DNA from 3 places in the Thiomicrorhabdus xiamenensis genome. Region 2 is predicted to be linked to each of the others. Evidence: predicted binding sites of a transcription regulator. Region 2 holds the regulator's gene; each other region holds the start of a gene.
The links. Region 2 encodes PhoB, which activates phosphate uptake and scavenging genes when phosphate is short. Its sites were predicted from a motif close to GNNTGTCATAAAACTGTCANAT; they were not measured.
Positions count from the first base shown of each region.

Region 1 (2,276 bases), 940 kb from region 2:
GCCGTAGCTGGAAAAGCTGGCTTTGACGTTATTCTGATCGGTTGCACCAACACCTACCAGACTGGTGTAATCAGGATATTCCGGGTGTTCGTTGTAGTCGTTACCGGCAGACATAAACAGCAGTCCACCTTGGTTTCTCAGATTGGTTGCGGCGTCATTGATAGAGGCGGAGGATATACCGCCGTAACTGATATTGACGATTTTGGCGCCGCGTTGACCGGCATAGACCATACAGTTGACCATTGAGCTGATATAGGCAGATGAATTTGTTTCGCTGATTGCAATCCGCACCGGAAGAATACTGGTATCCCAGTTCACACCGGCGACGCCTGTGATGTTATTACCGACAGCGCCGAGCGTACCGGCGGTTCCCGTGCCGTGGCCGTGGAAATCTTCAACGTCGGTCGAAATGACATTGCCGTTGGTATCAAAGCCGACATGAGCGTCGAATCCGGGGAAAGTAAGATTGTTGACCAGATCCGGGTGGTCCGTATCGACACCGGTATCGCACACCGCTACCAGTACGTTATGACTACCCGTGGTTGCATCCCATGCCTGAGGACTGTTTATCGCCGGATGATGCCATTGAAGGCCGTAATCCGAGTCATTTGGCTCCAGTGTCGGAGCAACGAGATAGTCCGGTTCAGCAAATTTAACATAGCCGCTCGCTTGCAGAATGTTGGCAATCGCTTTTTCCCGCCCGCTTTGTGCGAATTTCGCCATATGAATATTGACATCCGGAATAACTTTTTCTTGCTGTAAGCCCTGGCTGTGCAACAGTGCATTGAGACTCTTCAATTCTTTTGCCGAGGCATTTTCGTTGAGTTTATAGAGGACGATTCCAGGTCTGAGTTCGTCCGCAAAAGAGGGCGAAGAGAGCAGGCTGATTGAAATCAGGACCGATGAGGCAAGCGCCGTAAGAGTGTTGCGAGAGCCCATGACTTTCTCCTTTTTTTGATTCTGCTGGAGAGGTTTCTGAGTTCGATCATAACCGGTAACTGCTTGTTTTAAAAGGTAATCAGATTTCACTCCGGCTTATTACTCAATTGACGGTATCAAGAGTTGTTTATGATTAATTTTTCAAAAGATTTACTGAGCGTAATCGAAGGGAAATATCTAAACCGGGGAATCTTGGTTACACTGGCTCTATACGAAAATTTGATGAGGATAGGGTTATGAAAGTCGTTTCTTTTAGCTGCAAAATTTACGATCGCCAGCAGTTGTGCCGAATTTTGCCGCCGGAATGGGAATCCGAATATGTCGAGCCGACATTGGATAAGCATACGGTGGTTTATGCCGACGGGGCGGATGTCATTACCGCTTTCGTGAATGATCGCCTGGATCTGGAAATTCTCCAGATTCTGGCGGAGTACGGCGTCAAAATGATCGCCTTACGTTGCGCCGGTTTCAATAATGTCGATCTGGTTGCCGCTCATGATCTGGGGATTAAAGTCGCTCGGGTGCCGGCCTACTCGCCTTATGCGGTCGCTGAACATACCGTCGGTTTGATGCTGGCCCTGAACCGGAAGCTTTACCGCGCCTACAACCGGGTGCGTGAAGGAAATTTCTCTCTGAACGGTATGCTTGGCTTTGACTTTTATGGAAAGACCATCGGGATTGTCGGTGCAGGAAAAATCGGCCGTTTGGTCGGTAAGATGCTTAAAGCGTTTGGTTGCGAGGTTCTGGTGTACGATCCTTATCTCTGCAAAGAGTGCCCGGATCTCGGGTTGCAACAGGTCTCGCTGGAAGAGATTTATCAGCGCAGTGATGTCATCAGTCTGCACTGTCCTTTGACCGAAGAAACCAATCATCTGGTCAATGCCGAGTCGATCGCCAAAATGAAAAAGGGTGTGATGCTGATCAATACCGGTCGTGGAGCATTGATGGATACCGAGGCGCTGATTGAAGGCCTGAAATCCGGGCGGATCGGTTATCTGGGAATGGATGTCTATGAAAAGGAAGGAGCGCTGTTTTTTGAAGACCACTCATGCGAGATTATTCAGGATGACGCCTTTGAGCGGCTTTTGACGTTCCACAATGTGCTGATTACCGGGCATCAGGCGTACTTTACCGAAGAGGCTTTGCGCCATATTGCCGAAACCACCCGGGATAATATTCAAGCGTTGATAGACGGAGCGCCTCTGGAAAATGAAATCGAGGTCTGTTAGCGGCGCTTGTACTTACTCGGGGCGGCGACACTGTTCGCTTTTCTGCTGCGCATTTTTGAACATTGCCTGACGTATCTGGCGTTTATAAACGCTGCTTTGAAATTCTTT
Region 1 is NZ_CP054020.1:300,578-302,853, forward strand. Features, by position in the region: gene HQN79_RS01370 (S8 family serine peptidase) at 1-939, opposite strand, end outside; gene HQN79_RS01375 (2-hydroxyacid dehydrogenase) at 1,176-2,168, shown strand; gene HQN79_RS01380 (ChaN family lipoprotein) at 2,181-2,276, opposite strand, start outside.
Region 1: a site for PhoB is predicted at 1,149-1,170, ahead of HQN79_RS01375 (2-hydroxyacid dehydrogenase). Genes of this name have one in related genera too.

Region 2 (2,276 bases):
AAGATTTCACTATTCTGATCGTAACCCACAATATGCAGCAGGCGGCTCGTGTCTCGGATTACACGGCCTTTATGTATATGGGTGAGCTGATTGAATATACCGATACGGACACTTTGTTCACCAATCCGCAGGTGAAGCGTACCGAAGATTATATTACCGGCCGTTACGGTTAATTTTAGCGGGAGGAGAAAATTATGAATCGTGATGAATTTAACACCCATATTTCAGAACAGATGAACCGCAATATTGAGGCTCTGTTTAATGAAGTTTTGGAAATGGGCGGTCTGGTCGAGCAGCAGCTGGCGGATCTGAACCGTGCATTGGAGAACAATGATATCGAACTGGCGAAAGCCGCCATGTTGCAGGATGAAAATATTAACCGCGGCGAGATGGAGATCGACCGTCTGTGCGCGACGGTTCTGGCTCGACAGCAGCCGACAGCATCTGACTTGCGTCTAATTGTGATGGCGATTCGCATTGCGATGGATCTTGAGCGTATGGGCGACGAAGCGGTCAAAATTGCCAAAATGGCAATGGAGCAGTGTACGCTTGGTGGTGACTGCTCATCTATGCCCGCCTACACTCATCTGCGTCAGCTGATGGCGGCGAGCAGCCAGATGATTAAAACCGCTTTGAATGGTTTCTCCCGTTTGGATACGACCGATGTGATGTCGATCTATCATGAAGAAGAGCGCATGGATGAAGTCCTTCATCAGGCGGTTGAGGCAATTAAGGCGGAATTGCTTGCTTCTGACACTGCCGATAAGGTAGATTTGCAGTTGCGTATGCTGATGGCGGTTCGTGCTGCCGAGCGTATTACAGATCATGCCTTGAACATCGGTGAAAGCGTGGCTTATCTGGTTAAAGGTCAAGATGTGCGTGATCTTGATGAAGAGACTATGGCAAGAATTTTGTCACAGGAATAGAGACGTTATTTTACTGTTTGGAGAAGAGGTTTGAGTCAAAAAACGATTCTCATTGTTGAAGATGAAGCCGCAATCCGCGATATGCTTAAATTTACGCTAAGCTCGTCGGGTTTTTGGGTCGAAGAAGCCGATAATGCTGAGCAGGGCATGCGCCTGGCTTTGGATAAAACACCGGATCTGATCCTTTTGGATTGGATGCTGCCGGGAATTTCCGGAGTGACTATGGCGCAGAAGCTGCGTCAGAATGATCAGACCCGCGATATGCCGATTATCATGCTGACTGCGCGGGGCGAGGAAGAGGCTCAGGTTCAAGGTTTTGATGCCGGGGTCGATGACTATGTCGTTAAACCCTTCTCTCCGCGGGCTTTGGTTGCGAGAGTGAATGCCATTCTTCGCCGCCAGCATGGTGCTGTAGGCGCGAACGACGGGCAGCAGATTATTGCCGGTCGTATGTGTTTGGATATTGAAAGCCACCGTTTCTATGTCGATGGTGAAGAACTTAAGTTGGGGCCGACTGAATTTAAGTTGATTAACTTTTTTATGTCGCATGCGAACCGGGTGTTCTCTCGAACTCAGCTGCTTGATCAGGTCTGGGGGCTGAATGTCGTGGTCGAAGAACGTACTGTCGATGTGCATATTCGTCGTTTGCGCAAGCTTCTGGAACCCGTCGGAGTGGATAATTACATTCAGACTATTCGTGGTTCGGGATATCGTTTTTCAGTTGTTGAGGAATAAGCTGATTGTTAACAAGTGGAATTAAACGCGAGCTGACCTGGGTCATTGGGGCTCTCTGGCTTGCTTTCGGATTTGCCTGGCTGACCGGCTGGTGGTATTCAACCTCAGCCGGTTTTGTCGTTTTGTATATCGGCCGTCATTTATGGAGTGTACGGCGCTTCGAAAAATGGATTCAGGGTACCAGTATTGATGCGCATCCGCCGTTGACCGGTTTGTGGAGCGAAGTCTCCTATCAGGTTTCGAAGAAGCAGCGCGCTCTGGAAAAGCACGCGGATTTGAACTTCTATAAATCCGAGCAGTTTAAGGCGGCTTCGATGCTACTGCCGTCGGCGGTGGTTTCGATTGATCAGAATCACTATATCGAATGGCTTAACGAGCCTGCGACGCGAATGCTTGGCCTGCTTCGTCAGGATGTCGGACGCCGGATAGAGGCGATTATCCGACAACCGGATTTTCTGGAATATCTGAAATCTGGCGATTACCGCCGTGCCATTACTCTGACCCTGGATCAGTCGCGGATTTTTGAAGTCAAGATCATTAATTATTTTGAAAATCACCGTCTGTTGATTGCCACGGATATAACAGAGTTGTATCAGCTGGCGCAGATTCGCCGCG
Region 2 is NZ_CP054020.1:1,958,613-1,960,888, reverse strand. Features, by position in the region: gene pstB (phosphate ABC transporter ATP-binding protein PstB) at 1-173, shown strand, start outside; gene phoU (phosphate signaling complex protein PhoU) at 195-926, shown strand; gene phoB (phosphate regulon transcriptional regulator PhoB) at 957-1,661, shown strand; gene phoR (phosphate regulon sensor histidine kinase PhoR) at 1,667-2,276, shown strand, end outside.

Region 3 (2,276 bases), 1.0 Mb from region 2:
GGCGCAGCGGCTTGTCGGAAAGCACCTCTAGCAGCGCCTTTACCCATAAATCGGTCTCGCCGGCCGGAACAACCCGTCCGGTCTGATTTTCCAGCACCAGACTTTGCGGACCGCCGATATCGCTGACCAGACAGCCTAAACCGCTGGCTTGCGCTTCCATGACCACCTGACCGAGGGTATCGGTCACCGAAGGAAAAATAAACAGATCCGAAGAAGCGTAGACTTTGGAAAGCGACTCGCCGACCACTGGACCTAGAAAATAGCCGTGAAACGGCCGCATCTTATCAGTCCATTTACGATAACGCCCCTCGCCGACCAGCACCAGATCCACCTTGAGCGGCAGACTACGCGCAATCAATGTCTGCTGAAACGCTTGCCAAAGTTCACAAAGAAAGGGAATGTTCTTTTCAACATTGATCCTCCCGACATACAGGACTTTTAAACGCTTTTCCTGCAGGCCGAAATCCTGCCAGACGCTGCGGTCTTCATGCTGCGGATTGAATTTCTGCAGATTCGTGCCCGGACGAATCACCGCCATTTTTTCGTGCGCCATATACAGATCATTCGCCATGACTTCGGTATAGGCGACTGAACGCGATAAGACCTTTTCAAAAGGCCGGTAAAAGTTGGCCATAACCCGATCGGTTCGCCGCTTCATAAAGTGAAGCCCGGTCAGATCATAGATATAAGCCGGGAAATCCGTGTGATAGGTTCCGATCAACGGAATGCCGAGTTTCTCCGCCTGCCGCTTGGCTTGCCAGCCAAAAGGCCCCGGAGTTGAGATATGCACCAGATCCGGCTTAAGTTCGAGTAGAAGAGCACGGATGCGGCGACTGTCCGCCCAGACCAAGTCCAACTCCTGATAAAACGGCATCGGCAGACGCATCTTCGCGGGAAGATTACGGAGATTGTCCAATTCCGGCAAAGGCTTGGCTGTTGAAGTGATCAGATGCAGCTGCCAGTCATGCTCGAGCGCCAAAGTTCCCATATCACTGATAAAACGGGATACGCCGTTCAAATCGCCCAATGTATCGGTAAAGAGACAGACCCGCATGACAACTCCCTGCTTAAACAACCGGTTTCAGTCTAGAAAAATCTCCGACCGTGCGGGTGACACTCATTTGACAAACTGACGACATCTCAATGACAGAGTTTAATGATCAACATTAACTTCCGTAATCCGTGCTTTTCCTATCCTGTGTATGATGAGTTAATTCGCAGGCTCTTTCGGTAGGTCATTATGTTTATCAGTATTTTCGACATTTTTAAAATCGGCATCGGTCCTTCCAGCTCGCATACGATGGGTCCGATGGTTGCTGCGCGTCGTTTTATCGACGAACTCACCCGCCATGAGAAGGCACAAGATACGCTTTCCGAACAAGCAACCGTCGCACGTGTTCGCTGTCTGCTTAAGGGTTCGCTGGCCTTTACCGGACAGGGCCATGCAACCGATAAAGCCGTTTTGCTCGGCATCCACGGTTATCACCCTGCCGATCTGATTGAAACCGATATCCCCGGATTGCTACAGACCCTTGAACGCCCGACACCGATTGCGTCACTGGAGCCGATGAACGTCGCATTCAATCCGCAGGAGGACATTGTTTTCGATTATGACAATCCCTTGCCACAGCATCCGAACGCCATGGTTATCGAAGCGCTGGATGCACAAGGCAGCTCCCTGTTCAGCGAAACCTACTTTTCCATCGGCGGCGGTTTCATCAGTACACTGGCTGAAATCGACTCGATACAGGCACCGATAAAGGGCGAACCGGCCGCACACTCGCCTTACCCGTTTAATTCTTCCGAATCGATGCTGACGATGACATCAGACAACAGGCTGACGATTGCCGAATTAAAACGGCGCAACGAACAGCAGCATCTGTCTCGAGCGTTTATCGATGAGAAAATTCAGCACATCTGGCTTGCCATGCGGCGCTGTGTGGAATCGGGATTGCAAGCGGAGGGAATCTTGCCGGGCGGGTTGAAAGTGAAGCGACGCGCCAAAAACCTCTATCAGCAGCTCGTCAAGCATGACAGCAATGCCAATGTAAATGATTGGCTGTGTGCTTATGCAATGGCCGTCAACGAAGAGAATGCCGCCGGTCACATGGTGGTGACCGCGCCAACCAATGGCGCGGCAGGCGTTATCCCGGCAGTTCTGTATTATCTGGTGCAACATGAAAATGCCGATGACCGACAGATTCAGGACTTTCTTTTGACCGCTGCGGCAATCGGCGGCCTGATCAAACACCGCAGCTCCATCTCGGGTGCGGAAG
Region 3 is NZ_CP054020.1:371,962-374,237, reverse strand. Features, by position in the region: gene HQN79_RS01710 (glycosyltransferase family 4 protein) at 1-1,054, opposite strand, end outside; gene HQN79_RS01705 (L-serine ammonia-lyase) at 1,241-2,276, shown strand, end outside.
Region 3: a site for PhoB is predicted at 1,120-1,141, ahead of HQN79_RS01710 (glycosyltransferase family 4 protein). Genes of this name have one in related genera too.